One region of the Saccharopolyspora sp. NPDC002578 genome, then DNA from elsewhere that is predicted to be linked to it. Evidence: riboswitches for the same ligand, from Rfam matches in the RefSeq annotation. Region 1 holds a riboswitch; each other region holds the start of a gene.
The links. Region 1 has a riboswitch for cobalamin ahead of ACWD38_RS15420 (ribonucleoside-diphosphate reductase subunit alpha). Riboswitches for the same ligand answer to the same signal wherever they lie in the genome.

Region 1 (10,221 bases):
GCCCGGACGCTCTACGCCGCGGGCCGCGCCGAGCTGCACTTCGGGGACGCGAACTCGGCGTTGAAGCTGTTCCAGCTCGGGTCGATCCGCGCCGAATCCTCGGCGCTGGTGAGTTCGGTGCTGCAGCTCAACTCCGCGTGGGCCGCCGCGCAAGGAGAACGCGGCGACTCGGTGCGCCGCCTGCTCGACCACGGCCGCGGGCTGCACGCGGCGGCGAAGATCGACGCGGACTACCCGCTGTTCCGCTGGTTCGGCGAGGCGGACCTGCTGGGCATGACCGGGTCGATACAGCTCGCGATGGGCGAGTTCGAATCCGCCGCGCTGCACCTGTCCCGCGCCGTGGCCGCGCGCGCACCGGGCGAGGTGCGCTCGGCGGTGTTCGAGCTGGCGAGCCTCGCCGAGGCGAAGTTCGCCCTCGGCGACCACGGTGCCGCGATCCGCCACGGCCGCCGTTCGGTGCTGCTCGCGGGCGGCGTGCGCAGCGCGCGGCTGCACGGCCGCCTCGCCGGGCTGCGGGCCCGGTGCGCGGAGATCGCGAACTCCCGGCACCCCTGGCACGACTGCGCGGAGGAACTCGCGCAGGGCATAGATTCGGTGATCGCGCCCCGCGCCGTGCGCCGGTGACGTCAGTCCGTCGCGGTGATCCGGTCCGGTGCCGGTGGGACGACGCCGGGGTGGGCGGCGAAGTAGCCGAGCAGGGCGTCGAGGTCCACGGGACCACCGGTGACGTCGGTGCCTTCGGCGAAACCGGTGAAGCCGTCGCCGCCCGCCGCCAGGAAGTTGTTCACCGCTACCCGGTACAGGGCGTCGGGAGCGACCGGTTCGCCGTGCAGCGTCAGCCCGGACACCTTCGAGCCGATCGGCGCGGACTCGGAGTACTCGTAGTGCACTCCTGCCGAGACCTGCAGGATCGTGGCGCCCTCCGGTGTCCACTGCTGTTCCAGCACGTTCTTGAGCTGCGCGCCGGTGAGCGTGATCGTCTGCATGATGTTGCCGAACGGCTGCACCGCGAACGCCTCGCCGTAGGTGACCACGCCGTCGCCCTCACCCGCCGGGGAGGAGGCGTGCGGCAGGTCGGCGCGGACGCCGCCGGGGTTGGTGAGGGCCAGCTGCGCGCCACCGGCCGCGGTCGACTCCAGCTGGGCGTCCGCGATCACGCTGCCGAGCGCGGATTCCCCGGACGGCGCGGCGGCCTTGAGCAGGTCACCGGTGATCGTCCCGACGGCGCGGTTCGCGATCGGCGCGGCCTTCTCCCGCGCTTCCTCCACCAGCGCGACGGTCTCCGCGTCGGGTGCGATGTCGCGGGTGACGATCTCGTTGCGCGCCGAGCTCCGCTCCCGCACCACGTCGCGGGTGGCGCGGTCGATGCTCAGGTCGAGCACCGAGAGCAACCGGCCGAACGAGGCTCCTTGCACGACGGGGCGCGGCGCCCCGGCCGGGTCGGTGGCGGTGCAGTTGTACTGCTGGTGGCTGTGCGCGCTGAACACGGCGTCGACCTTCGGCGAGGCTTCGGTGGCGATGCGCGTCGCCGGGCCGCCCGGTTCGAGCTCGCAGGAGTCCGGTCCGCCGCCGGTGGCCTCGTCGCCCTGGTGCAGCAGCACGACCTGCGCCTTGATGCCGAAGCGGTCGAGCGCGTCGGCGGTGCGGTCGATGGCGGCGACCTCCTCGCCGAACCGCAGTCCTTCGACGGCCTCCGGGCTCACCACGCTCGGCAGTTCCTCCAAGGTGGCCCCGATGACGCCGATCGGCACGCCGCCGGAGACCTGCACGGTGAACGGCAGCAGCGCCGGGGAACCGTCCTCGAAGGACACGTTCGCGCCGAGGTACGGGAAGTGCGCGCCCTCGAAGGAATCCCGGAACCGGCAGCCGTCCTCCGGGTGGCAGCCACCGCTCTGCAACCGCTGCAGTTCCGCGTAGCCCTCGTCGAACTCGTGGTTGCCGACGACGTGCGCGCGCACGTCCTGCGAGTTGAGGAATTCGACGGTGGGTTCGTCGTGGAACAGCGCGGAGTTCACCGGGGAGGCGCCGACGCTGTCGCCCGCCGAGAGCACCAGCGAGTTCGGCGCCTGCGCGCGCAGCCGGTCGAGGTGCGCGGCGAGGTAGGCCGCTCCCCCGGCTTCGACGACGGAGCCGTCGGGCAGCTCGACCTCGCCGGAGGAGCCGGTGGGCGGTTCGAGGTTGCCGTGCAGGTCGTTGAAGGTGATCAGCCGCACGTCGGTGGTGTCCGGTCGCGGCGGCGCCTGCCCGGCGGCGGCGCCGGGGACCATCGCGGCGGTGGCCAGGGCGGTGGCGACGACGGCGAGTCCGCGTCGCACGCGGGAGGCGCGCATGATCGGAGTTCCTTCCGGACCGGTGATCTCGGAACAGGAGTCTGCCCGAACGACGGCCGCGACCACCAGCGAATCCGCATCACACACCGCTTCGGACTTGGTCCCGCACGAACCTCGCGCTCCCCGTCCGGGTGATGCGTGCGACATCAACAAGTCTTCCGCCACGCCGACGATGATGGGGTCCGGATCAGCGCCGAACGCTAGATGTAGTGTGGCGCCCGCTGATGGTTCACCGGGATCGCCCGGTGTGACAACAGGGAACCCGGTGCGAGTCCGGGACTGCCCCGCAGCGGTGAACGGGAACGACCGCCGTCACCACCTCCAGAGGTGGTGCAGCACTGAGCGCGATGCTCGGGAAGCGACGGCCAGTAGGTCCGGCGTCGAGGACGCCGGGTGCCCGTGAGTCCGAAGACCTGCCATCGGTGCGCGCACGAGGGGTGCGCGCCGTCCGGGACCTCGCGGGAGGGTCGCGGGACGAGCGGTGCCGTGCGCGCCGCGGTCCTCGCACGCTCCGAGCCGTCCCGGGCAGGTGTCCGAGCTTGCGAGGGAGAGAGCCAGTGACCGAGTCCACGACCCGGCCGTCAGCAGCCACCGCGGTACCCGCGGGAGTGCGGGTGCTGCGGCGCGACGGGACCGTTTCCGGTTGGGACGAAACGAAGATCTCCGTGGCGCTGACCAAGGCGTTCCTGGCGGCCGAGGGGGATTCGGCCGCCTCGTCGTCGAGGCTGCACCAGGTCGTCGCGGAGTTGTCGGAGCAGGCCGCGCGCGGAGTGCTGCGCCACGCCGGCCCCGAGGGCCTGGTGCACATCGAGCAGATCCAGGACGCGGTGGAGCTCGCGCTGATGCGCGGCGGCCACCACGGCGTCGCCCGCGCCTACGTGCTCTACCGGGAGCAGCACGCCCAGGCCCGCGAGACCCCGGAGCAGGCCGCGGACACCGCGCCGGAGCTGGCGATGACGCGCCCGGACGGCATCCGCGTGCCGCTGGACTGGGCCCGGGTGTCGACCGTCGTCGAGCAGGCCTGCTCCGGGTTGTCCGATGTGGACGCGGATCGGGTGCTGCGGGAGGTCCGGCGCAACGTCTACGACGGCATCGGCTCCGCCGAGCTCGCCGAGTCGCTGACGATGGCCGCCCGCACCTTCGTCGAGGGCGAACCGAACTACTCGCTGGTCACGGCGCGGCTGCTGCTGGACAAGCTGCGCCGGGAGGCGTTGAGCTTCGTCGCGGACGAGCCCGCCGAGGCCGACCAGGTGCAGATGCGGGACCGCTACGCCGGTTACTTCGCCGACTACGTGCGCCGCGGCATCGAGCTGGAGCAGCTGGACCCGGAGCTGGCGCGGTTCGACCTGGCCCGGCTGGGCGCCGCGCTGGACGCGGACCGCGACATCGCGTTCGGCTTCCTCGGCCTGCAGACCCTCTACGACCGCTACCTGCTGCACGAGCAGGGCGTGCGGTTCGAGCTGCCGCAGGCGTTCCTGATGCGGGTCGCGATGGGCCTGTCGCTGCGCGAGGACGACCGCGAGGCGCGCGCCGTCGAGTTCTACGACCTGCTGTCGTCGTTCGACTTCATGTGCTCGACGCCGACCTTGTTCAACTCGGGCACGACGCGCCCGCAGCTGTCGTCCTGCTTCCTGACCACGGTGGACGACGACCTGCACGGGATCTTCCACGGCATCAGCAACAACGCGCTGCTGTCGAAGTACGCGGGCGGTCTCGGCAACGACTGGACCCCGGTCCGGGGCACCGGCGCGCACATCAAGGGCACCAACGGTTCCTCGCAGGGCGTGGTGCCGTTCCTGAAGATCGCCAACGACACGGCGGTCGCGGTGAACCAGGGCGGCAAGCGCAAGGGCGCGGTGTGCGCGTACCTGGAGACCTGGCACGTGGACATCGAGGAGTTCCTCGACCTGCGCAAGAACACCGGCGACGACCGGCGGCGCACCCACGACATGAACACGGCGAACTGGGTCCCGGACGAGTTCCTGCGCCGCGTGGAGGCCGACGAGCAGTGGACGTTGTTCTCCCCGGACGAGGTCCCCGACCTGCACGACCTCTACGGCACCGCGTTCGCCGAGCGCTACCGCGAGTACGAGGCCGCCGCCGAGCGCGGTGAGCTGGCGGTGTTCCGCCGGGTCCGCGCGGTGGACCTGTGGCGGCGGATGCTCACGATGCTGTTCGAGACCGGTCACCCGTGGATCACCTTCAAGGACCCGTGCAACCTGCGTTCGCCGCAGCAGCACACCGGCGTGGTGCACTCCTCGAACCTGTGCACCGAGATCACGCTGAACACCGGTGGCGACGAGGTCGCGGTGTGCAACCTCGGTTCGATCAACCTGGCCCGGCACGTCACGCCCGACGGCCTGGACGTGGAGCGCCTGCGCCGCACGACCCGCACGGCGGTGCGGATGCTGGACAACGTGATCGACGTGAACTTCTACACGATCCCGGAGGCGCGGACCTCGAACATGCGCCACCGCCCCGTGGGCCTGGGCCTGATGGGCTTCTCGGACGCGTTGTTCGCGCAGCGCATCCCGATGTCCTCGCAGGCCGCGGTGGAGTTCGCGGACCTGAGCATGGAGCACATCAGCTTCCACGCCATCGGCGCGTCCTCGGACCTGGCGGCCGAGCGCGGCCGGTACGAGTCCTTCGAGGGTTCGCTGTGGAGCCGGGGGGTGCTGCCGATCGATTCGCTGCGGCTGCTGGAGCAGGCCCGCGAAACCGGCGTCGACCTGGACCACTCGTCCACTTTGGACTGGGACGGACTGCGGGAGCGGGTGCGCGCCAACGGGATGCGCAACTCGAACGTGCTGGCCATCGCGCCGACGGCGACGATCTCGAACATCTGCGGCGTCGGCCAGTCCATCGAGCCGCTGTACCGGAACCTGTACGTGAAGTCGAACATGTCCGGCGACTTCACCGTCCTCAACGCCGACCTGGTGCGCGATCTCAAGGCCGCCGGGGTGTGGGACGAGGCGATGGTGCAGGACCTGAAGTACTTCGACGGCGACCTGGCCCCGATCGACCGGGTGCCCGGCGAGCTGAAGTCGTTGTACGCCACCGCGTTCGAGATCGAGCCGCGGTGGCTGGTGGAGGCCGCGTCGCGCCGCCAGAAGTGGATCGACCAGGCGCAGTCGCTGAACCTGTACATGGCCGCGCCCAGCGGCCGCAAGCTCGACGAGCTGTACCGGCTCGCGTGGCGCAAGGGCCTCAAGACCACCTACTACCTGCGGTCGAGCAGCGCGACGCACGTGGAGAAGTCCACGTTGCGCGGCACCGACGGCAAGCTCAACGCCGTCTCCCCCGTCGCGCCCGCCGCGTCCCCGCAGGCCTGCGCCATCGACGACCCCGAGTGCGAAGCCTGCCAGTGACCGCCTCGACGACCACGACCCCTGGAGTGCCGATGACCTCCCTGCACACCCCCGACGCCACCGGCCTCGGCGAGATCGACCGCGGCGCCGGCCGGATCAACGTCGACGACAAGGCGATGATCAACGCGCAGGCCGACGTGAACCAGCTGCTGCCGCTGAAGTACGGCTGGGCCTGGGAGAAGTACCTCGCGGGCTGCAACAACCACTGGATGCCCACCGAGGTCTCCATGCACGCCGACATCGCCCTGTGGCGCTCCCGCGACGGGCTCACCGACGACGAGCGGCTGATGCTCAAGCGCAACCTGGGCTTCTTCGCGACCGCGGAGTCCTTGGTGGCCAACAACATCGTGCTCGCCGTGTACCGGCACATCACCAACCCCGAGTGCCGCCAGTACCTGCTGCGCCAGGCCTTCGAGGAGGCGGTGCACACCCACACGTTCCAGTACATCTGCGAGAGCCTGGGCCTCGACGAGGGCGAGCTGTTCAACGCCTACCGCGAGATCCCCTCCATCTCGGAGAAGGACGAGTGGGCGCTGCGCCACACCCAGAACCTGGAGAACCCCGAGTTCGCCACCGGCGGCCCGGACCGCGACCAGGCGTTCCTGCGCGACCTCATCGCCTTCTACGTGATCTTCGAAGGCATGTGGTTCTACACCGGTTTCGCGCAGATCCTGTCGCTGGGCAGGCGGAACAAGATGGTCGGCATCGCCGAGCAGTACCAGTACATCCTGCGCGACGAGTCGATCCACCTGAACTTCGGCATCGACTGCATCAACCAGATCAAGCTGGAGAACCCGCACCTGTGGAGCGAGGAGTTCCAGCAGGAGGTGCGCGGCATGCTCACCGACGCGTGCCGCCTGGAGGTCGCCTACGGCCGCGACACGATGCCGCGCGGCATCCTCGGCATCAACGCCGAGCTGTGCGAGCAGTACATGCACTTCATCACCAACCGCCGCTGCGCCCAACTCGGCCTGGCGCCGGTGTTCGCCGAGGTCGACAACCCGTTCCCGTGGATGTCGGAGGCGATGGACTTGAAGAAGGAGAAGAACTTCTTCGAAACCCGAGTGACGGAGTACCAGTCCGGCTCATCCCTCACCTGGGACTGAGCGAAACCGACGGGCCGCCCATCCAACCGGTGGGCGGCCCGCCCGCTTCCAGGTCGGGCCGAACATCGCGGTGCGGATGCACGTCAGTCGCGTTCGGCGCCTTCCGGCCACACGACGGTCACCGGCAGGCCGCGTTCCCGTGCCGCGTCCACGACGTCGGCGGTGCCACCTTGGCCGGGGGACGGTCGTCCGTCCCACACTGCGAAGACCGCGTCGGCGGAGTCGAGGATGTGCTCGCTGGCGGCCATGTAGGCAGCGCTGTTCGACTCGGCGAACGGCATGGTGCGCACGGTGCTCGCCTCGGCGATGAGCTCGTCGAAGGTGGCGAGGTTGTCCGGCTGCACCTTCCGTTCGCGGTAGTCGGCCGCGGGCAGCGCGACCTCCAGCGTCCCGCCGCCGTCGAGCACGACGCGGGCGAAGATCTGATCGGCGCCGCGCGCGAGGCAGCTCATGCCGACCACATCGGCACGTCCGGCGAGCTCGGCTTCGAGCGCCTTGCGCACCAGACGACTCGTCTCCGCGGTCAGATTCGTGTGCCCGGTGATCCCGATGCGCACCTGTTCCCCTTCCGTTCCATCGTGCTCAAGTGATGACCACACCGCGCACGGACCATCGGGCCGACCGCCGCACCCAGCGACGGGGAGCCCGACCCGGCCCGTGCACGCCGACACTCGTCAGGACGAGCGGATCAGCACTCGTAGCGGCCGGATTTGAGCGCTGAGAGAAATTCCGACCACTGCCCAGGATCAGCAAGGAAGTACCCGGCCGCACGGTCCTTGGTATCACGTATGGCCGCCGAGCCGGTCGTCGTGAAACCGACTTCAACGCACGCCGTCGTGTTCTGGCTACGACTCGATTTCCGCCACCGCGAGGGAACTTCTGGCATCGTCCTCGTACCTTTCACGCTCGTTCTTCACCTGCGCGATGAGTTCGGCCGATTCCGCCGGACCCATCGCAGCCTGAACCACCACATCGATGGCCTGCCGATAGATCTCAACATCTGGCCCGTCGTGCAGGAAGAGGCCGGAGCGCCTGTTCTCCAGCTGAACCACCGGCAGACCGCATTCGGTCTCGATGAAGAAGAACGGCCCCTCCAACGCCGGATGCCATCCACTTCGGTACGGCAGGATCCTCAGATCCACGTTCGGCAACTTCGCGGCGTTGATCAGATGCTGCAGCTGTTCGGTCATGATCTCCGGACTACCGATCACCTGCCGCAGGGAGGCTTCCCCGATGAGCGCCAGGTAGGGCACCGGGTCGCTCCTCCTGATCGTGTCCGCCCGGCCGAGGCGCACCGCTACCCGAGTCTCGACCTCGTCCTCTGGGACACCACCGGCCGACATGATCGCCCGCGTATAAGCACCCGTCTGCAACAGCCCCGGCATCAGCAGCGGAGCGACCTCCGTGATCGAAGTGGCCGACCGTTCGTAGTCGAGCAGAGTCGTCATCTGCTGCCGTTGCTCCGGCAGGGTCACCGCCAGCCAATGCTTCTCTGTGGTTCCGGAAGCCAACCCCACGATCTCGTCGTACTTGTCGCCCGTTACCCCCAAGAGCGTCAGGACCTGGGCCACATCGATCGGTTTCGGCGTTCGCTCGCCTGTTTCCCAGCGGGACACCACGCCAGGGTCCTTCTCCAGTTCTCTCGCGAGCCCGCGCAAGCTCATTCGCCGAGTTTCACGCGCCTGCCGTAGTGCACTGCCGAGGGCACGAGCCTTCGGCGGCCGAGTGTTGCTGGTCATGCAACACAGAATATGCGATCTGACCAGCATCTTCCTTCGCTCGATCGTGGAATTGCCACTGATCAATACGAGGTGTTGTCATCTGTAAGCAACGTTGCCGCAAGCGAACTTTTGGTGTATTTCCTGGAGGAAAGATGATCAAGCGTGAAACGCCGCAGCACCAGGGATCGCGACCGCATCCGTTGGACGCGTTCGTGACCGATCCGACCGGGATGCGGCCGTTGTGCGACGAGCGGACGTTCTCCGAGATCATGGCGGGCATCGTGGCCGATTCGGTGCCGCGCGTGTTCGCCGTCGTGCAGGAGTACGGCGAACGGGTCGACGGGTGCATCGCGGCCTGGGGCCTCGCGCTCGACGACCACGTGCAGGTCGTCTCCGTGCAGGAACGGGCGCACAGCACCGCCGCAACCGCCGAGGCATGCCTGCGCGAATACCGGTTCGGCACGCACATCCGGCCGCACATCGTCTGGTACGACCCCGACAAGGCCACCCCCACCGAAGCGGATGAGGACGACTGAAGGGGCGACCGCGCGGCGGTGCTGATGGACACCGGGGTTCAGGCCGGGATCGGCACCGCTGCGCGGAGTTTTTCCAGGTCGAAGGTGGCGGTGCCGTCCGGGGCTCGCACTAGGGTGTCGGACTGCGGGAGGAAGCGGACTCCCGCCTGCTCCAGCAGGGCCCGGTTCGTGGCGTACGCGGGATGGCGGCGCAGAACCGACTTCACGCACGGGGCGGCGACGATCGGCACTCCGAGGCAGAGCAGTTCGTTGAGCACGCCCAGCGCCGCCGTGTCGTTCACGCCCATCGCCCACTGGTTGAGGGTGTTGAACGTCAGCGGCGCCACCAGGACCGCGTCCGCCGCGGGGAACGGGTCGGGTTCGCCGAGGCGGCGCGCGGCGATCCGGGCCGGGATGCGCGCCGCGCGTTCCAGCGCGGGCACGTCGATCCAGGACGCGGCCGTCTCCGACAGCACCGGGCACACCGTCCACCCGGCGGAGCCCAGCATGCGCACCAGTTCCGGCAGTTGCCGGACCGGTGGAGCCGCCGTACCGACCAGGTGCAGCACCTGCCCGCTCACCACCGCACTCCCGCGTCCGGGCCGGACATCGCCGACCTCCGCTCCTCGTCCAGCAACCCGATCGGCGTCTCCAGCACGATCACGTTGTACCCCAACACCTCCGGCGCGGTCTGCCGCTCATCCGGCGAAACCGCACCTCCCACCGGGCGAGGACGGGCACAGCACTGGTTCGGATGCACCAGCCGCGGCGTCCGTTCGGCGTCATCCGACAGGGGTGTGCTCCTCCAGCTGCTCGGCGAGCTTGGTCATGATGTCCGCGTAGCTCGCGTAGCTGAACGGGGCGACGGCGTCCCACTCGACGAAGCGGTCCCGCGCCACCGATTCCTGCGCGGCGAAGACGGGGTTCTGCTTCATCCGCTCCGGCGGCAGCGAGGCCTCGCGGGTGTCCCACATCAGGACGTCCCCGGTGTAGGCGCCGGCGTTCTCCCAGGCGAGCCGCTCGAAGTAACCACCGCCCGCCGTGTCGGGATGCGCCGGGGTCTGGATCGGCAGCCCCAGTTCCCGCACGTAGTAGTCCAGGTCCGGGTTGCGGTCGGGGACGACGACGAAGAACTCCTGCTTCGTGCCGCCGACCGCGAGGATGCTGCGCCCCTGCGCGCG
Region 2 (9,351 bases), on a different contig from region 1:
GAGGCGCTGCACGCGTTGCTCAACGACGGTGACGCCGAGAGATAACCGGTGTCGTCGAACCGGAGCGCATCCTCGCCGACGGCCCGCGCGGCGCGGCGGAGCTCTACGTCGCCCTCACCCGAGCCACCCAACGCCTCGGCGTCCTGCACACGGGCTCGTTGCCTCCGGCGTTGGCAGGCCTCGCCGAGCGGGACGGTTCGGGGTAAGCGGTGAACGGCCCGGTCGTCCAAGCGGATCGGACGACCGGGCCGTTCACTTGAAACCGCTCAGCCCTTCGCCGGGCCGTCCTCCAGGTCGCCTTCGGCCTGGAGGTAGACCTCGTGCAGGGCGGCGAGGGTGTCCGGGTTCGGGGACTCCCACATGTTCCGGTTCGCCGCCTCCAGGAGCCGCTCGGTGATGCCGTGCAGCGCCCACGGGTTGGACTCGGTGAGGAACTTCTGGTTCTCCTCGTCGAGCACGTAGGTCTCGGCGAGCTTCTCGTACATCCAGTCGCCCACCACGCCCGTCGTGGCGTCGTAGCCGAACAGGTAGTCCACCGTGGCCGCCAGCTCGAACGCGCCCTTGTAGCCGTGGCGGCGCATCGCCTCCAGCCAGCGCGGGTTGACCACGCGGGCGCGGAACACTCGCGAGGTCTCCTCGGTCAGCGACCGCGTCCGGATGGCGTCCGGGCGGCTGCTGTCGCCGATGTAGGCCGCCGGCGCCTTGCCGGTCAGCGCGCGGACCGTGGCGATCATGCCGCCGTGGTACTGGAAGTAGTCGTCGGAATCGGCGATGTCGTGCTCGCGGGTGTCGACGTTCTTCGCCGCCACCGAGATGCGCTTGTAGGCGGACTCCATGTCGCCGCGCGCCTCCGTGCCCTCCAGGCCGCGGCCGTAGGCGAAACCGCCCCACACCGCGTACACCTCGGCCAGGTCGGTGTCGTCGCGCCAGTTCTTGCTGTCCATCAGCGGCAGCAGACCGGCACCGTAGGCACCGGGCTTCGAACCGAAGATGCGCGTCGTGGCGCGGCGCTCGTCGCCGTGCTCGGCCAGATCCGCCTGGGCGTGGGCGCGCACGAAGTTCTGCTCGTCCGGCTCGTCGAGCGCGGCGACCTTGCGGACCGCGTCGTCGAGCAGCGTCACCACGTGCGGGAACGCGTCGCGGAAGAAACCGCTGATGCGCACCGTCACGTCCACGCGCGGACGCCCCAGCTCGTCGAGCGGGATCACTTCGAGGCCGTTGACGCGCCGCGACGCCTCGTCCCACGTGGGCCGCACGCCCATCAGCGCCAGGACTTCCGCGATGTCGTCACCGGAGGTGCGCATCGCCGAGGTGCCCCACACCGACAGGCCCACCGAACGCGGGTACTCGCCGGTGTCGGCGAGGTAGCGCTCGATCAGCGAATCCGCGATGGCGTGCCCCGTCTCCCAGGCGAGCCTGCTCGGCACCGCCTTCGGGTCCACCGAGTAGAAGTTGCGGCCCGTCGGCAGCACGTTGATCAGGCCGCGCAGCGGGGAACCGCTCGGCCCGGCGGGGACGTAGCCGCCTTCGAGGGCGTGCAGCGTCGCACCCATCTCGTCGGTCGTGGCGTCCAGGCGCGGCACCACCTCCGCGACCGCGAACTCCAGCACCCGCACCACGTCGTCCGGGGCGTCGCCCAGCACCGAACGGCACACCTCGACGACGGCGCCGAGCTCCCAGCCGTGCTCCTCCATGCCGGAGACGAGGGCGTGCGCGGAGGTCTCCACGTCGTCCACGGTGCCGCGCGCGACGCTGCCGTCCTCCAACATGCCCAGCGCCTCGCGCAGGCCGGGCAGCGCGCCGCTCTGGCCGCCCCACACCTGCCGGGCGCGCAGCATCGCCAGCACCAGGTTCACCCGCGCCTCGCCCTTCGGGGCGGCGCCCAGCACGTGCAGGCCGTCGCGGATCTGCGCGTCCTTGATCTCGCAGAGCCAGCCGTCGACGTGCAGCAGCATGTCGTCGAACTCGGCCTCGTGCGGGCGCTCGTCCAGCCCGAGGTCGTGGTCCAACTTCGCGGCCTGCATCAACGTCCAGATCTGGCTGCGGATCGCGGGCAGCTTCGCCGGGTCCATCGCCGAGATCTGCGCGTGCTCGTCGAGCAGCTGCTCCAGCTTCGCGATGTCGCCGTAGCTCTCCGCCCGCGCCATCGGCGGCACCAGGTGGTCCACCAGCGTCGCGTGCACCCGGCGCTTCGCCTGGGTGCCCTCGCCGGGGTCGTTGACCAGGAACGGGTAGATCAGCGGCAGGTCCGCCAGCGCCGCGTCCGGCGCGCAGGACGCCGACATGCCCGCCGTCTTGCCGGGCAGCCACTCCAGGTTGCCGTGCTTGCCCAGGTGCACCATGGCGTGCGCGCCGAACTCGTCGGTCAGCCAGCGGTAGGCGGCCAGGTAGTGGTGACTCGGCGGCAGGTCCGGGTCGTGGTAGATCGCGATCGGGTTCTCCCCGAAGCCGCGCGGCGGCTGCACCATGATCACCACGTTGCCGGCGCGCAGCGCGGCCAGCACGATCTCGCCGTCCGGGTCGTGCGAGCGGTCCACGAACTGCTCGCCGGGCGGCGGGCCCCAGTGACCCTCGATGCTCTCGCGCAGGTCGTCGGGCAGCGTCGCGAACCAGTCGGCGTAGCGCTTCGCGGGGATGCGCACCGGGTTGCCGGACAGCTGCTCCTCGGTGAGCCAATCCGGGTCCTGGCCACCGGCGGCGATCAGCGCGTGCACCAGCGCGTCGCCGTCCTGCGCGGCCACGCCGGGCAGCGCGTCCGGACCGTCCTCCGGGCCGATGTCGTAACCGGCTTCGCGCAGCCGCTGCAGCAGGCCCACCGCGCTCGCCGGGGTGTCCAGGCCGACCGCGTTGCCGATGCGGGAGTGCTTCGTCGGGTACGCCGAGAGCATCAGCACCAGGCGCTTGTCCTTCGGCTCCACGTACCGCAGCCGGGCGTGCTTCACGGCGATGCCCGCGACGCGCGCCGCGCGCTCCGGGTCCGCCACGTACACCGGCAGGCCCTCCGAGTCGTTCTCCTTGAACGAGAACGGCACCGTGATCAGCCGACCGTCGAACTCGGGCACCGCGACCTGCGTGGCCATGTCCAGCGGGGACAGGCCCTCGTCGTTGTCCTGCCACGCTTCGCGGCTGGAGGTCAGCGTCAAGCCCTGCAGGATCGGCACGTCCAGGTCGGCGAGCGCGCCCACGTCCCACGCTTCGTCGTCCCCACCGGCCGAGGCCGTCGCGGGCTTCGTACCGCCCGCCGCGAGCACCGTCACGATCAGCGCGTCGGCCTGGCGCAACGTGTCCAGCAGGCCCGGTTCCGGGGCGCGCAGCGACGCGCAGAACACCGGCATCGCCCGGCCGCCCGCGTCCTCGATGGCGTCGGAGAGGGCGTGCGCGAACGCGGTGTTGCCCGCCATGTGGTGCGCCCGGTAGTAGAGCACCGCCACCTTCGGGCCCTCGGCGTTGCGCGGCTCGCGCTCCAACAAGCCCCACTTCGGCGTCTCCACCGGCGGCTCGAAGCCGTGGCCGGTGAGCAGGACCGTGTCGGACAGGAAGTTGAACAGCTGCGTCAGGTTCTCCGGGCCGCCCTGCGCGAGGTAGGCGTGGGCCTGCGCGCACACGCCGCCGGGAACGGTGGAGCACTCCATCAGCTCCGCGTCCGGGGCCTGCTCACCGCCGAGCACCACCACCGGGCGCGGGCCCGCGAGCAGCGCGTCGAGGCCCTCCTCCCAGGCGCGGCGGCCGCCGAGCAGCCGCACGATCACCAGGTCGGCGCCCTCCAGCAGCGGCGGCAGGTCGTCCACGCCGAGCCGGGCCGGGTTGCCGAGGCGGAAGTCCGCACCGCTGGCGCGTGCGCTGAGCAGATCGGTGTCCGATGTGGACAGCAGCAGGATCATGCGGCACGCTCCCGGCTGAGCAGGGACGCGGGCATGCGGACAGGACGCATGGTCAACCTTCCTCGGGGTCCTCGCCCCGGAGTCGTCGGCACCCGGTGTCGGACCGGGCGGTGGCGGCGCGGAGTGTCCTGGCTCCCGGATCGGCGCTCGCTCCGGCCTTCCCGTCCGCGCACGTGCGCGGGCAGTGACCTTCGTTGTGCGGAGTCCGCTCCCCGGTGACAGTGGCGGGACCGCGCCGGACTCGCACCGGCTTCCTCCACTCGTCGCCGTCGACCACTCTCCGCAACGGGGCGATCGTTCGTCAAGTGGCCTGCTGCGCTGGTGCGCGAGAGATCACGCACGTGGCACCGCGCCGTTCGGCGGAACGCTCGCGCGACGGTCACCCACCGGACACGAGCGCTCGCCGAGGAATCCCCTCACCGCGAACTCGGTCGACACCGGCGCACCCCCGCACGCCGCCCCCACTCGTCACGTTGTGGACGATTCCCGCAATTTCGGGAGAAATCGAACGACCCGATCGAGGTGAACGTTCCTGATCCCGGCCGTGGAACCACTTCTGATCAGGGGAAACGAGTTGTCCACATGGGGTGTCCGGCACGCCGGGGGCGTTCGATTTCTCGCGAAATTGCGAGGGCTTGAACAAGGTCCGGCCGGGGTTCGCGGGGCGGTCGTGCGGGGGAGGCCGCCGGGTCGGGGGTGGCTGTGGTGAGGCACATCGCGTTTTGCGTCCGCAACGAGGCCTGGCCGTAGTATCGACGACCGCCGGTGCGCGCCCAGGGCCGCGCACCACCGGAGACCCGCGCCGTGCGCTGGGAGTTCCGACCGACCACGAGCGATGAGAGCGGGGAGAACCGTGCCGCCACGAGCCGAACCGGACGCGTGCCCCGGCGCGCTGCGGGTGCACGAGGCCGCCGACGGCGGCCTGGCCCGGGTCCGGGTGCCGGGCGGGCGGCTCGACGCGCGGCAGGTGCGGGCGCTGGCCGCCGCGGCGGAGCTCGGCGACGGCGGCTGGGAGCTGACCTCGCGGGCGAACCTCCAGGTCCGCGGGCTCGCGCCGCACGCCGTGGCGGAGTTCGCGGCGACGCTGGCCGACGCGGGCCTGCTGCCCTCGCCGACGCACGAGCGGGTGCGCAACATCATCGCCTCGCCCTACACCGGTTGCGACGACGCGGGGTCGCTGGACGTGCACGCGGTGTCGACCGAGCTCGACCGGCGGTTGTGCGCGGCGCCCGCGCTCGCGGAGCTGCCGGGGCGGTTCCTGTTCACCGTGGACGACGGGCGGGGCGACGTCGCCGGGCTCGCCGCCGACATCGGGCTCGCCCCGGCGGACGGTTCGGTCGCGGTGCTGCTGTCCGGTGCGGACGAAGGAATCCGGGTCGCGACCGCGGACGCGGCGCGCGCCGCGGTGCTCGCGGCGGAGGCGTTCCTCGCGGAACGGCGGCGGCAGGAGTCGGCGAGCTGGCGGCTCGCCGAACTCACCGACGGTCCCCGGCTGATCGCCGCGCGCGTCATCGCCGAACCGGGCCCGGCGGAGGACGGTGCGCCGATCGCCGACACCGGCGCGGAGTCCGCTGACAGCACCGGATCTGCTCCCGGCACGGACGGTTCCGCTGAGCGTGCCGGGACCGTTCCTGCCGCAGCCGGCGGATCGGCTGAACGCACCGAGCGGCCCATCAGCGCGAGCGGTGCCGCTGAACGCGCCGGTTCCGCCCCCGGCGTGGGGGAACCGGCCGGCGGCGTCGGGTCTTCTCCCGCAACGACGTGCCACTCCGGTCCGGGTCGTCCCGTCGAGCCCGTCGCCACCCACGCCGATCTCGGCGTCCTGCACCGCCGCGACGGCCGGGTGAGCCTCGCGCTGGGCGCCCCGCTGGGCAGGCTGAACGCCGAGCAGGTCGCGGCGCTGGCCGCCCTGGACCGCCCGCTGCGGCTCACGCCGTGGCGCACCCTGCTGCTGCCCGGAATCCCCGAGCACGACGCGACGACCCTGCTGTCCGAAATGGACGGAGCCGGTTTCGTGGTGGACACCGCCGCGCCGCTGGCCGGGGTCACCGCGTGCACCGGGAGCCCCGGCTGCGCCAAATCCCTCGCCGACGTGCGCTCCGACGCGGCGCGCGCCGCCCGGCCCGGCGCGTTGCCGGTGCACTGGGCGGGCTGCTCGCGCCGCTGCGGCCGACCGGCGGGACGAGGAGTGGAAGTGCTGGCCACCGAGGCCGGCTACGAGGTCGGCGGCGAACCCGCCGGCGAGTTATCCGCCGCGCTCGAAGCGGCACGGAGGGCAGTGTGAGTACCGGACGCAATCCAGCCGGGGCCGAGGGCACCGGTGGCTACGAGTACATCCGGGAGGGCGCGGAGATCTACCGCCGCTCCTTCGCGACGATCCGCGCCGAAGCGGAACTCGACGGCATGCCACCGGAAGTCGCCGGAGTCGCCGTCCGCATGATCCACGCCTGCGGCATGGTCGACCTGGTGCGCGACATCGCCTGGTCGCCGAACGCGGTCCTGGCCGCCCGCGAAGCGCTGCGCGCCGGGGCGCCGGTGTTCTGCGACGCCGCGATGGTCGCCGCGGGCGTCACCCGGCGTCGCCTCCCGGCGGACAACGACATCCTCTGCACCCTCGGCGACCCGCAGGTGCCGCAGCTGGCGCAGGAGCTCGGCACGACGCGCAGCGCGGCGGCGATGGAGCTGTGGCGGGACCGGCTCGACGGCGCGGTGGTGGCCGTCGGCAACGCGCCCACCTCGCTGTTCCGGCTGCTGGAGATGGTCGACGCCGGAGCGGGCAAGCCCGCCGCCGTGCTCGGCCTGCCCGTCGGTTTCATCGGCGCAGCCGAGTCCAAGCAGGCACTGGCCGACCACCCGGAGCTGGAGCACCTCGTGGTGCACGGCCGCCGAGGTGGCAGCGCGATGGCGGTGGCCGCCATCAACGCGATCGCGAGCGAACAGGAGTGAGCAGCACCGTGGAGCAGGCAGGCAGGTTGTTCGGCGTCGGGCTCGGACCGGGAGATCCGGAGCTGGTGACGGTGAAGGCGGCGCGGCTGATCGGTGAGGCCGACGTGATCGCCTACCACAGCGCCCGGCACGGCCGCAGCATCGCGCGGTCCGTCGCCGAGCCGTACCTGCGGGCCGGTCAGGTCGAGGAACCGCTGGTCTACCCGGTGACGACGGAGACCACGAACCACCCCGGCGGCTACCAGGGCGCGATCGACGAGTTCTACGCCGAGGCCGCCGAACGCCTCGCCGCGCACCTCGCCGCCGGGCGCACCGTGGCGCTGCTGTGCGAGGGCGACCCGTTCTTTTACGGCTCCTACATGCACATGCACAAGCGCCTGGTGGGCCGGTTCGACGTGGCCGCGATCCCCGGCGTGACCTCCGTCAGCGGCGCCGCCGCGATGCTGGGGCGCCCGCTGGCGGAGCGCGACGAGGTGCTGACGGTGCTGCCGGGGACGCTGGAGCCGGACAAGCTCGCCGAGCACCTGGCCTCGACGGACGCGGCCGCGGTGATGAAGCTGGGCCGCACCTTCGACGGTGTGAAGGAGGCGTTCGAGAAGGCGGGACGGCTCGACGAGGCGTACTTCGTGGAGCGCGCCACCACGGAGCGCCAGCGGTTGCTGCCGCTGGCCGAGGTGGATCCGGCGTCGGTGCCGTACTTCTCGCTGGCGCTGCTGCCGAGCCCGGTGAACTCGGGCAGCCCGCTGAACCTGACGGACGCGACCGGCGTCCCGGTTTCCCCTGCCACGACTGAGCAATCCGCGCCCGCCGCGGCGCGCGAGCCCGGCATCGGCGAGGTCGTGGTCGTCGGCCTCGGCCCCGCGGGTCCGCAGTGGACGACCCCGGAGGCCCACACCGCCGTCGCCGCCGCCGACGACCTCGTCGGCTACGGCCCCTACCTGGACCGGCTCGCGACCAATCCGCGCCAGCGCAAGCACGCCTCGGACAACCGGGTCGAGGCCGAGCGCGCCGAGTTCGCGCTGGACCTGGCCCGGCGCGGTTCGCGGGTCGTGGTGGTGTCCTCCGGCGATCCGGGCGTGTTCGCGATGGCCAGCGCCGTGCTGGAGGTCGCGACCGAGGAGCGGTTCACCGACGTCCCGGTGCGGGTGCTGCCCGGCCTGACCGCCGCGCAGGCCGTGGCGAGCCGCGTCGGCGCTCCGCTGGGCCACGACTACTGCGTGCTGTCGTTGTCGGACCGGCTCAAGCCGTGGGAGATCATCGTCGAGCGCTTGGAGGCGGCGGCGAAGGCGGACCTGGCGATGGCGATCTACAACCCGGCGTCGCGGAGCCGGACCTGGCAGGTCGGCGCCGCCCGCGACGCGCTGCTCAAGCACCGCGCGCCGGAGACCCCGGTGATCATCGGGCGGGACGTGGGCGGGCCGCAGGAATCCGTGCGGACGGTGGAACTCGGCGACCTCGATCCGTCCGATGTGGACATGCGTTGCCTGCTGGTGATCGGCTCGTCGACGACCAGGGCGGTCGGTGGCGCGGTGTTCACCCCGCGCCGCTACCCGGCGTGACGCAGGCGTTCCAGCGCTTCCTCGACGGTGGTGGCGGGCACCCGCGGTTCGGGTGGCCGCTGCACCACGACCACCGCGACGCCGAGCTCCCGCGCCGCGTCGAGCTTCGCGCGGGTCATCGGGCCGCCGCTGTTCTTCGTGACCAGCACGTCGATGCGGTGCTCGCGCAGCAGCGCCACCTCGTCGTCGAAGGTGAACGGTCCGCGCGCCAGCAGCGTCGTGAGGTGCGGCGGCAGCGGCGGGTCCGGCGGGTCGACGGCGCGCAGCAGGAACCGCAGGTCCAGGTGCGCGAACCGGCCCACGCCCTGGCGGCCGGTGCTGAGGAAGATCCGCTCGCCGAGCCCCGGCAGCGCGGCGGCGGCCTCGTCCAGCGAGCCCACCAGGTGCCAGCCCGGTTCCGCTTCCCACGCGGGACGGCGCAGCACCAGCAGCGGCGTGCCCGCCAGCGCGCAGGCGCGTGCGGCGTTGGCGGTGATGACCCGCGCGAACGGGTGCGTCGCGTCGACCACCGCGTCGATGCGGTGCTCGCGCAGCCACGCGGCGAGCCCGTCGGCGCCGCCGAACCCGCCGACGCGGACCTCCCCGGCGGGCAGCTTCGGATCGCGCACCCGGCCCGCCAGCGAGGAGATCACGTGCACGCCCGCGTCGTCGCCGAGCCGCGCGGCGAGGTCGCGGGCCTCGCCGGTCCCGCCGAGCACCAGGATGCGCCGCACCCCGGTCGCGTCGCTGCTGTGCATGCGTGCACCCTTTCACGGTGAAGGAGGCGGCATCATGACTGGTCAGGAAGGCCCCGCGCTGCGCTACGGGTGGACCACGGGCGCGTGCGCGACGGCGTCCACCGCCGCCGCGTACACGGCGCTGCTGACCGGGACCTTCCCGGACCCGGTGGAGATCGTGCTGCCCAAGGGGCACCGGCCCGCGTTCGCCCTCGCCCGCGAACGCCTCGACGCCGGTTCGGCGATGGC
Region 3 (10,221 bases), on a different contig from region 1:
AGTTCAGCACGCCGGAGACGGCCATGACGATCCAGCACACCAACGCGATCCGGGAGAACCGCCGCGCCACCAACCCGGCGTGCGCGCCGTTGCGCGCCAAGTGCGCCAGCAGCGCCACCAGTCCCCCGACCCACAACGTGGCCGAGAAGAGGTGGAACAGCAGGCTGTTCGTCGCGATGTCGTGGGCGCCGCCGCTGGCGGAGTGGCCGGTGGCGATCACCGGGAACAGGCCGAGCAGCGAGATCGCGAAGAGCACGACCGTCCAGCCCCAGGACAGCACGACCCGGCAGCCCACGGCGAGCACCAGCGCGATCCCCGCGGTCAGCAGCCACGCCTTGGCCTCTTCCAGGGCGTCGACGAGCCCGAACAGCACCTCGGCGCTGAGCACTTCGTGGATCGGGCGGCCGGTGGCGTCGGCGGCGGTGAACGGCACGAGCAACGCGGCACCGGCGCACCACACCGCCGCGGCCCAGCCCGCGGTGCGCACCGCGGCGTAGCCGTCGGCGAGCAGCGGCCCGGAGCGCCGCGCCGGGATGCCGAACGCGGCGAGCAGCAACGAGCCGATGCAGACGACCGCACCGGCCTCGGCGAACACCCGGACGACCGGGAGCCCGAGGCTGGTGACCGTTCCCGGATCGGGCAGCCCGTACGCGGCGTAGGAGCCGCTCGCCGACATCGCGGTGAGCGCCGCGGCCACCACCGCGGCGAGGATCCCGGCCGTGACGACCAAGATCCCGACGGTGGTGGACCTGGTGCGCGGATCGGGCGTAACGGTCTCAGAAGCCACGGAACGAGCCTAACTTCTGCACTCTGACCTGCGATTTCGGGTGCGCCGTGACCGGTTCGCCGCCCCGGTGCCCAGCTCGTTCCCGGACACCGGCTCCGGACCGGCGTCGTCAGCGCAGGCGGCCCCGCGCACCGGCGCCCGTGCCGGGCGGGACGTTCCGCCCCGGCACCGGCGGGTTCATCAAGCCGCGCGCCGCACCCGGTCGGCGGCCCGCAGGGGCGCGCCCATCTCGTGCAGGTGCCGCAGCACGTGGCGGTAGGACTGCGCGATTCCGGCCTGGGTGTACGAGATCCCGTGCGTGGCGCAGAACCGCTGCACGATGGGCTGCGCTCGGCGCAGGTGCGGCCTGGGCATGTTCGGGAACAAGTGGTGCTCGATCTGGTAGTTCAACCCGCCGAGGACGAAATCGGTGATCGGCCCACCGCGGATGTTGCGCGAGGTCAGCACCTGCTTGCGCATGAAGTCGATCTTGTCTCCGGTCATGGTGGGCATGCCCTTGTGGTTGGGCGCGAACGCGCAACCCATGTACACGCCCCACAACGCCTGGTGCACGAGGATGAACACGACGGCGAGCCCGGGCGAGAGCACCAGGAACACCGCCGCGAGGTACAGCACGACGTGCGTCGCCAGCACCGCGCCTTCGACTCGACGGCGCTTCGTCTCCCCACTCAGCACCGCCCGGATCCCGGAGACGTGCAGGTTGAGACCTTCGAGCGTGAGCAGCGGGAAGAACAGCACCGCCTGGTGCTTGGCCATCCAGCGGAGGAAACCGGTCCGCAGGCGTGCTTGCGCGCCGGTGAACACGACGGCGGGCACGTCCAGGTCCGGATCGTGCTCCTCGTGATTCGGGTTGGCGTGGTGGCGGTTGTGCCCGCTGACCCACTGCTGGAAGTTCATGCCGACCAAGCCGCCGTGCACCGTGCCGAGCACGTCGTTGGGACGGCGGCCCCGGAAGATCTGCTTGTGCCCCGCGTCGTGGCCGATGAAGGCGAGCTGCGCGAACGCGACCGCCAGCAGCGCTGCGATGACGAGTTGCCACCAGCTGTCGCCGAGGAAGGCGAACGCCGTCCACAGGCCCGCGAACGCCAGCAGGTTCCCCGCGATCTTCAACCCGTAGTAGCCGTGCCTGCGCCGCAGCAGTCCCGCCTCGCGAACCTCGCGGGACAGCTCGGCGAACTCGCTACCGGTGCGTTCTCCGGTACTCGGCGGCGACTCGCTCATCGACCCGCGTTGGCCGACTGCTCGGAGAAGCGGATGTCCCGGGAGCGACGATCGGTTCGCCCACCTGCCACCGGGCGGGCGGGCGGATGCTGGTCCTCGGGGTGGCTGAACACCGCGGGCTCGACGCCGTCGGCGGTGGACGAAGGGGTGTAGGTACTGGTCAATGAAACTCCTCTTGCGCTGGATCGGCCGACCTTCGGCCGATCTCCGGTGGGTGGCACTGCCGAACCGCTCAGCGGACGGCTGCCACCCGGCCTCCTTCGGCCTCCCACCGCTGCTCCGCACCGTCCGCCCCTTGCGGGAGCGGCACCGGCACGGCTGCGTCATCGGGGCCCGCGAGTCCGGCGGCCGAACTCAGCGCCGCCCGTGCCGCGCCGTCAGCGGCGCCCGGTGGCACGACCAGCAGGCTCGCCCGCCGACGGTCCGCACCGATCACCGCGACGGTGCGCGGGTCCATGGCCCGGAAACCGTCGAACCGCACCAGCCGACCTCCGATGATCATTTTTCGGTCGACCGCGCCCCACGTAGCGAGGGGGTAGGACACGCGGCTGACCGGCCCGACCTCGTCGCCGAGCGCGGACACCAGTTCGGTGAACTCGCGGACCGGCTCCGCGGTGCGCGGCCACCAGCCGCCGTCGAAACGGTCGCGGGCGACGCCCGCGGCCTTCATCTGCAAGCGCGGCGCGGAAGTAGTTCGGTGTTGTGCGGATGTTGAGTCAAGCAGAACCGAGGTCATCTCGGCGCCCCCGTCCCAAGCCCGATCGGGCCGGACAATCGTGGTGCGCCCGAAGCGGCACCCGCGAGACCGCGGATAGTCGAACGCCTCCGGTACCCTGATCCTACGCTTCTTCGGCGGCTCGCGGGTGATCCCGCTCCACCCACTACGCGCCACTACGTCGCGCAACCGGGGTAGGGTCCAGAGGTGATCTTGGTCGAGATTCTCCCCATCCCCGGTGACCGGTGAAAAGGCGCCCCCGGCAGGACTCGAACCTGCGACCTAAGGATTAGAAGTCCTTTGCTCTGTCCAGCTGAGCTACGAGGGCCCGCGCATCGCTCACGTGAGCTGCAGGAAGCAGGGTAACCGGCCTCTCCGTCGACAGTGGTACCGACGCCATCGGCGTTGCAGAGCCGGTATCGAACGGCAAGCTGATCGACAACTCAGCCCTGGAACAGACCCCGCGACGGGCGCTCGAAGCCCTTGAACGGTCACAAAGGAGTCACGGCCGCGCGATCGGCGGAGATGCGCCGGGGCCGCCGCGCCGCAATCCGGCACGACGGCCCCGGCGTCCGGTCACGCGCAGGTGCCGGGCTCCACGACCAGCACCGGGTCGTCCTGGCCGACCCCGGCGAACGGGTATTCGTCGACCGGGGTGGCCACGCCGTCTCGCACGTCGTAGGCGACGCGCTTGCCGTCGTAGGCGGGCTCGGCCGTCTGGCTCTCGTTCGACGCCGCGAGGGTGATCAGCACGCGGCCGTCCGACCCGGCCGGGGCGCACTCGTAGCCGAGCCGCGCGGCGACGCCGCCACCTTCGTTGATCTTGAGCGGCCGACCGTCCTGAGTGGTCATCTCGCGCGGGGCGCCGTCGGCGCCGAGATCCCAGACGCCGAACCACTCGGTGTTCGCCCCGACGGACTCGCTCACCAGCAGTTCCTGCTTGCCGTCGTGGTTGACGTCGAGCACCCGCATGGGCCGCGTACCGGCGTAGGCGTCACCGGTCAGCGTCGCCTCGGTGACGCGTCCGTCCACTGTGAACTTGAGGACCTGCCGCGAGCCGTCACCGACGGCGGCCAGCGTCGCGGTGTCCGGCGTCCCATCACCGTTCAAGTCCACTGTGGACGTATCGGTCGAATCCGCGGTGGCGACGCCGAACGGGGCCAGGGCCATCGCCGCGGCCAACGCGCCGATGCTCACGGTTGCTCGAATTCCGTTGATCCCCACAGTTTTCTCCCTCTCGAATCCACCTGCTCGGCAGGACGGGAACCGCTCCCCCCACCTGTCCTGAAGACGCTCCCGAGCGCCGCGGGTTGCCCGCCGGGCCGGGAAATCCTCGCGTGCGCGGCCACGTGCACGCCGGGTGACCGGGACGTCAAGGCCTTGTCTTCCCGCCAGAAGCAAGTAGCCTCCGAAGTGCTGGTGGTTCGCACAGCTCTGCGAAAGCGGCGCTGCGCGAGGCAAGAGGGAACCCGGTGCGAATCCGGGACTGCCCCGCAGCGGTGAGTGGGAACGAACGCCGTCACCGGTCTGAGAAGACCGGTCACAGCACTGGGCGCGAGCTCGGGAAGCGACGGCCAGTAGGAACCCCGGTCCTCCGGGAACGCCCACGAGTCCGAAGACCTGCCGCCGGTGCGCGCGTCCACGCGACGCGCGCTGTTGCGAGGTCTCGCGGGAGGACCTGGTCGACGAGTCGCCGTCCGCGGCGACGGGTGCCGATCACGCCTGCCCGAACCTCGCAGAACTGTCGTCCAGCTCGCGAGGAGAGAGCGTTGACCAGCACCATCGGATCCACCGTGCTCGGGTATCCCAGGATCGGACCGAACCGGGAACTGAAACGGGCACTGGAGAACTACTGGAAGTCCCGCATCGGTGAGCCGGAGCTGCGCGAAGTCGCCCGCACGCTGCGCACCGACGCGTGGCGCTCGCTGCGCGATGCCGGTCTGGACTCCGTGCCGGGGAACACTTCCTCCTACTACGACCAGGTTCTCGACGCCGCCGTCACCTTCGGCGCGGTACCGCCCCGCTTCGCGGAGCTGGGGCTGAGCCCGCTCGACACCTACTTCGCGATGGCGCGCGGCGTGGAATCCGCGCCACCGCTGGAGATGACTAAGTGGTTCGACACGAACTACCACTACATCGTGCCGGAGATCGGCCCGGAGACCGCGTTCCGGCTGTCCGACCAGACCGTGGTGGACCAGTACCACGAAGCCGCTGAGCTGGGCGTCAAGACCCGCCCGGTCGTGGTCGGCCCGCTGACGTTCCTGCTGCTGTCGAAGCCGCGGGACGGCGCGCCCGCGTCGTTCCGGCCGCTGGACAAGGTCGACGAGCTCGTCTCGGCCTACGCGGAACTGCTGGGCGAGCTGCACCGCGCGGGCGTGGAGTGGGTCCAGCTGGACGAACCGGCGTTCGCCGCGGACCGCTCGCAGGCCGACCTGGACGCGCTGCGCACCGCCTACCGCAGGCTCGGCGAGCTCGCGCAGCGCCCGAAGATCCTGGTCGCCTCCTACTTCGGCGACCTCGGCGATGCGCTGGGCGTGCTGGCGTCCTCGCCGGTCGAAGCGCTCGGCGTGGACCTCGTCGCAGGTCAACGCACCGTCGACGAACTGCCGTCGGTCTCCGGGCTCCGGGACAAGACGCTGGTCGCGGGCCTGGTCGACGGCCGCAACATCTGGCGCACCGACCTGGACGGGGCGCTGGCGAAAGCGGCGACGCTGCTGGGCCTCGCGGGCGAGGTGGCCGTGAGCACCTCGTGCTCGCTGCTGCACGTGCCCTACGACGTCGAAGCCGAGACCGACATCGACCCGCAGGTGAAGTCGTGGCTGGCGTTCGCGGCGCAGAAGGTCGACGAGGTCGTCGTCCTCGACCGCGCGCTGCACCAGGGCCGCGACTCGGTGTCCGAGCAGCTGGAGGACGGCCGCCGGCGCATCGCGGACCGGGCGAACGCCGAACGGGTGCGCAACGACCGGGTGCAGGCCCGGCTCACCGCGCTCAAACCCGAGCACGCCCAGCGCGGGGACTACGCGAAACGGCTCGCCGCGCAGCGGAAATCGCTGCGCCTGCCGCCGCTGCCGACGACGACGATCGGCTCCTTCCCGCAGACCACCGACGTGCGCAAGGCTCGCGCCGCACTGCGCTCCGGCAGCATCGACCAGGCCACCTACAAGCAGCGGATGCGGGACGAGATCGAACGCGTCATCCGGCTGCAGGAAGACCTGGGCCTCGACGTGCTGGTGCACGGCGAGCCGGAGCGCAACGACATGGTGCAGTACTTCTCCGAGCACCTGGACGGATTCGTGAGCACCCACAACGGCTGGGTGCAGTCCTACGGGTCGCGCTGCGTGCGCCCGCCGATCCTGTTCGGCGACGTGTCCCGGCCCGAGCCGATCACGGTGGACTGGGCGAAGTACGCGCAGCGGCTCACCGAGAAACCGGTGAAGGGCATGCTGACCGGACCGGTCACCATCCTCGCCTGGTCGTTCGTGCGCGACGACCAGCCGTTGGGCGACACCGCGCGGCAGGTCGCGCTCGCCATCCGGGACGAGGTCAAGGACTTGGAGAACGCGGGCATCCGGGTGATCCAGGTCGACGAGCCCGCGCTGCGCGAACTGCTGCCGCTGCGTTCCGCCGCGCACCAGGACTACCTGGACTGGGCGGTGGAATCGTTCCGCCTCGCCACCTCCGGCATCGCCGAGAGCACCCAGATCCACACCCACCTGTGCTACTCGGAGTTCGGCGACGTGATCAACGCGATCGTGGCGCTGGACGCGGACGTGACGAGCATCGAGGCGGCCCGCTCGCGCATGGAGGTGCTCGACGACCTCAACGCGGTCGGGTTCGCCCGCGGGGTCGGGCCGGGCGTGTACGACATCCACTCGCCGCGCGTCCCGGAAGCCGGGGAGGTCACCGACCTGCTGAAGGCGGCGCTGGCGGCGGTGCCCGCGGAACGCCTGTGGGTCAACCCGGACTGCGGTCTCAAGACCCGCGGCTACGCGGAGGTGGAGACCGCGCTCAAGAACGTGATCAGCGCGACGGAGGCCGTGCGCCCGGCCTCCGGCTGATCCGAAGCCGGGGGCGGTAGTCGTTCCCACCGCTCCCGCCCCCGGCACCCCTCGTGCGGCCCCGTCCGGTCAACCGGACGGGGCCGTTCCCTTCTCGCGCCGCTCGGATCCGGGTGGCTCACCCTGTTCGCGGGCGGGGCGGAATCTCCAGCCATCGCAGCGCTTCGTCGGTCGCGGCCACGGCGTCGCCGCGCGCCCCGCCCTCGCTCCAGGCGACGAGCGCCGCGAACGTCGCCGCCTGGTAGCCGCTCGCGACGGCCGTCGCGGCCGCCCGGGTGATCTCGGGGACGCGCCCGGCGATGTACCCGGCGAGTTCCTCGATCCACGGCCGGTAGGCGGCTCCGGCGGAACCGGCGATCTCCTCCTGCGCGTAGACGACGCGCACCCAATCGACACCGGCGGACGCCAGCATCGGGTCGTGCGAGACCGAGGCCAGGACGCTCCGCCGGACCGCGTCGCCGACGGGGAGGTCGTCCGGCGTGGCGCGCAACGCCTCGCGGAGCCGCTTCGTGGCGGCGGGCACGCCGACCCACGCGATCTCGGACTTGCGGGAGAAGTGCCGGACGAGCGTGCGCACGCTGACCCCGGTCGCCTCCGCGATGTCGCTCCAGCCGACCGCGTCGTAACCGTGCTCGGTCCAGAGCCGGAACGTGGCCGTGGCGACCGCACCGCGATCGAGCACCGTCGGGCGACCGCGGCGGGGAGCGGGACCGCCCGCATCGGTGGTGGACATCGCCCGGAGGATAACCGAACCATTGTTTTTGTCTCAGTGAGCCAATAAGGTGTCGGGAGTCCTCGCAGTCTGTTGATCGGTGTCTCGTCAGTGGCGCAGCCACTGAGCAGTGACCGGCTTGAGCAACACGACCACCGGCGGGTCCTCAGCGGCTTCCTCGCGAAGACAGCGATTTCGCCGTGTAGGGCTGCCACACGAGAAATCGCGGCCACACCAGGAAAACGGGCAGCGCGGAAGCCGCTGAGCGACCAGCTACGCAGGTCATGCGGAAAGGGGCCCGCAGTGTCGTCGCACCGGCAGGGAGGTGGGTCATGGGCGTGCACGCCGTGACCGGATCCGCGTCCGGCATGGGAAAGGCCGCGGCCGACAAGCTTCGCGCCGCGGGCCACACCGTCATCGGGGTCGACGTCGAAGAAGCCGACGTCCCCGCCGACCTCTCGACACCGGAAGGCCGGCGCGCGGCGGCGGCAGGTGTGCTGCGCGCGGCGGGCGGGCGCCTCGACGGTGCCGTCCTCGCCGCAGGACTGGGGCCGGCTCCCGGCAGCGGACCGGCGGTCGCCCAGGTCAACTACTTCGGCGTCGTCGAGCTGCTCGAAGCCTGGCGGCCCGCTCTCGCCGCGGCGGAGAAGGCCAAGGTGGTCGTGTTCTCCAGCAACGCCACGACGACCACCCCGCTGGTCCCGCGCCGCACGATCACCGCCTTCCTCGACGGCGACCCGGAGAAGGCGATCCGCAGCGTCAGGCACTTCGGCCGAGCCGCCCCGCTGATGATCTACGCCGCGTCGAAGCTCGCGGTGAGCCACTGGGTGCGCCGCCGCGCGGTGCTGCCCGAGTGGGCGGGCGCGGGCATCCGGCTCAACGCCCTCGCCCCCGGCGCGATCAGGACCCCGATGGTCGAACGGCTGCTGTCGAGCCCGGCCGAGTCCCGGGCCGTCGAGTCGTTCCCCGTTCCCATCGGCGGCTACGGCGACGCCGAGCAGCTGGGCGACTGGGTGGTCTTCATGCTCTCCGACGCCGCGGACTTCCTCGTCGGCAGCGTCGTGTTCGTCGACGGCGGATCGGACGCCTACTTCCGACCCGACGCCTGGCCGCGCCCCGGACGCCTGCGCGAACTCCTCGGCTACGTCCGGAAGCTGAGGTCCCCCGACGTGCGAAAGCCCCGCGCCGCACCGTGATCCGGTGCCGTCGGCGCCCGTGCGCGGGGAGCTCCCGGCGACCGGAACCCCATCGGCTCAAGGAGGAGACGATGCCCCAGCACTCCGCGGCGCACCGCGCGCCGCACGTGTTCGCACCCGCCGCGCTCGGGCCGTTGACGCTGCGCAACCGCACCATCAAAGCCGCGACGTACGAGAAGCGGGCGCGCGGCGGCCTGGCCACCGACGCGCTCATCGACTTCCACGTCGCCCACGCCGCGGGCGGAGTCGGGATGACGACCGTGGCCTACTGCGCGGTCTCACCGGAGGGGCGCACCGACGGCCACCAGATCCACTGGCGCCCCGAAGCGCTGCCGGGGCTGCGGCGGCTCACCGACGCCGTGCACGCCGAGGGCGCCGCCGCGTCCGCGCAGATCGGCCATGCGGGCCCGGTGGGCAACCCCTGGAGCACCGGCGGCCCCGCGCTGTCGCCCGGCCGGACGCTCCACCCGCTGACCATGCGCACCACACCGGCGAGCCGCCTCGACCTCGCGCGGATCGTCCGCGCGCACGGATCGGCGGCCCGGATGGCGATCGAGGCGGGGTTCGACGCCGTCGAAGTGCACCTCGGGCACAACTACCTCGCGAGCTCCTTCCTGAGCCCCAAGCTCAACCACCGCAAGGACGACTACGGCGGCCCGTTGCGGAACCGAGCGCGCCTCGCGCTCGAGATCACCCGGGCCGTGCGGGACGCGGTCGGCGACCGCATCGCGATCCTCGCGAAGCTGAACATGGACGACGGCGTGCCCGGCGGCTTCTGGCTGGACGAGGCGGCCGTGGTGGCGCAGTGGCTCGAGCAGGAGGGCACGGTGGACGCCCTGGAGATGACGGTCGGCAGCTCCCTGCTCAACCCCATGTACCTGTTCCGAGGTGACGCCCCGGTGCACGACTTCGCCGCGCAGCTGCCGGGGCCGATCAAGAGCGCCGTCAAGCTCGCCGGCCCGCGCCTGCTGCGCGGTTACCCGTACGAGGACGGCTACCTGCTCGAAGACGCCCGCCAGATCCGCGCCGCGGTGGACCTCCCGCTGATCCTCCTCGGCGGCGTCACCGGCCGCGAGGTCATGGACCGGGCGATGGGCGACGGTTTCCAGTTCGTCGCCATGGCTCGGGCGTTGCTGCGCGAGCCGGACCTGATCAACCAGCTGCAGCAGCGGCCGCGCACCCGTTCGCTGTGCAACCACAACAACAAGTGCATGACCACCATCTTCGGGCGCCGCACCCGGTGCGTGCTGGCGCCTGCGCAGGCCCTGCCGGATGGCTCCGATGGGGACGCGGTGTGAACAGATGCCCGGCACGGCAGGTGGCGGCGGGGTCACTTTTGCACTACGTCTGCGCCAGGAGACGGGTTCGTCCCGTTCGCCGAGGGCGGGAGGACACCGTGGCGAGGAGTGATCGGCGCAGCCTCAGGTATCGAGAATCCTCTTGCCGCGCAACGAAATTCTCCGTTCTTGGACACCACCTCGGCGGGTTTTCAGATCCCAGGAGCACGCCCTGGTGACCCGCCGGAAGCCACC

Region 2: it holds a riboswitch for cobalamin, as region 1 does, so the genes downstream of both, cobN (cobaltochelatase subunit CobN) here and ACWD38_RS15420 (ribonucleoside-diphosphate reductase subunit alpha) in region 1, are expected to answer to the same signal.
Region 3: it holds a riboswitch for cobalamin, as region 1 does, so the genes downstream of both, metE (5-methyltetrahydropteroyltriglutamate--homocysteine S-methyltransferase) here and ACWD38_RS15420 (ribonucleoside-diphosphate reductase subunit alpha) in region 1, are expected to answer to the same signal.

The regions. Positions count from the first base shown of each region.
Region 1 covers NZ_JBSFWJ010000028.1:18,791-29,011, forward strand. The annotation lists gene ACWD38_RS15410 (helix-turn-helix domain-containing protein) at 1-624, shown strand, start outside; gene ACWD38_RS15415 (bifunctional metallophosphatase/5'-nucleotidase) at 627-2,330, opposite strand; cobalamin riboswitch at 2,539-2,765, shown strand; gene ACWD38_RS15420 (ribonucleoside-diphosphate reductase subunit alpha) at 2,888-5,698, shown strand; gene ACWD38_RS15425 (ribonucleotide-diphosphate reductase subunit beta) at 5,731-6,804, shown strand; gene ACWD38_RS15430 (hypothetical protein) at 6,888-7,361, opposite strand; gene ACWD38_RS15435 (DUF397 domain-containing protein) at 7,493-7,690, opposite strand; gene ACWD38_RS15440 (helix-turn-helix domain-containing protein) at 7,650-8,543, opposite strand; gene ACWD38_RS15445 (hypothetical protein) at 8,678-9,061, shown strand; gene ACWD38_RS15450 (flavoprotein) at 9,100-9,621, opposite strand; gene ACWD38_RS15455 (hypothetical protein) at 9,618-9,764, opposite strand; gene ACWD38_RS15460 (ABC transporter substrate-binding protein) at 9,823-10,221, opposite strand, start outside.
Region 2 covers NZ_JBSFWJ010000022.1:18,656-28,006, reverse strand. The annotation lists gene ACWD38_RS13420 (Imm1 family immunity protein) at 1-45, shown strand, start outside; gene cobN (cobaltochelatase subunit CobN) at 267-3,881, opposite strand; cobalamin riboswitch at 4,004-4,137, opposite strand; gene cobG (precorrin-3B synthase) at 4,735-6,165, shown strand; gene ACWD38_RS13405 (precorrin-8X methylmutase) at 6,162-6,827, shown strand; gene ACWD38_RS13400 (precorrin-2 C(20)-methyltransferase) at 6,824-8,386, shown strand; gene ACWD38_RS13395 (cobalt-precorrin-6A reductase) at 8,374-9,123, opposite strand; gene ACWD38_RS13390 (cobalt-precorrin-5B (C(1))-methyltransferase) at 9,158-9,351, shown strand, end outside.
Region 3 covers NZ_JBSFWJ010000006.1:13,375-23,595, forward strand. The annotation lists gene ACWD38_RS04930 (cytochrome c oxidase assembly protein) at 1-787, opposite strand, end outside; gene ACWD38_RS04935 (fatty acid desaturase family protein) at 968-2,008, opposite strand; gene ACWD38_RS04940 (hypothetical protein) at 2,005-2,172, opposite strand; gene ACWD38_RS04945 (DUF5994 family protein) at 2,241-2,678, opposite strand; tRNA gene ACWD38_RS04950 (tRNA-Arg) at 2,978-3,051, opposite strand; gene ACWD38_RS04955 (FG-GAP repeat domain-containing protein) at 3,300-3,920, opposite strand; cobalamin riboswitch at 4,127-4,365, shown strand; gene metE (5-methyltetrahydropteroyltriglutamate--homocysteine S-methyltransferase) at 4,493-6,781, shown strand; gene ACWD38_RS04965 (TetR/AcrR family transcriptional regulator) at 6,900-7,514, opposite strand; gene ACWD38_RS04970 (SDR family oxidoreductase) at 7,826-8,689, shown strand; gene ACWD38_RS04975 (NADH:flavin oxidoreductase) at 8,761-9,987, shown strand.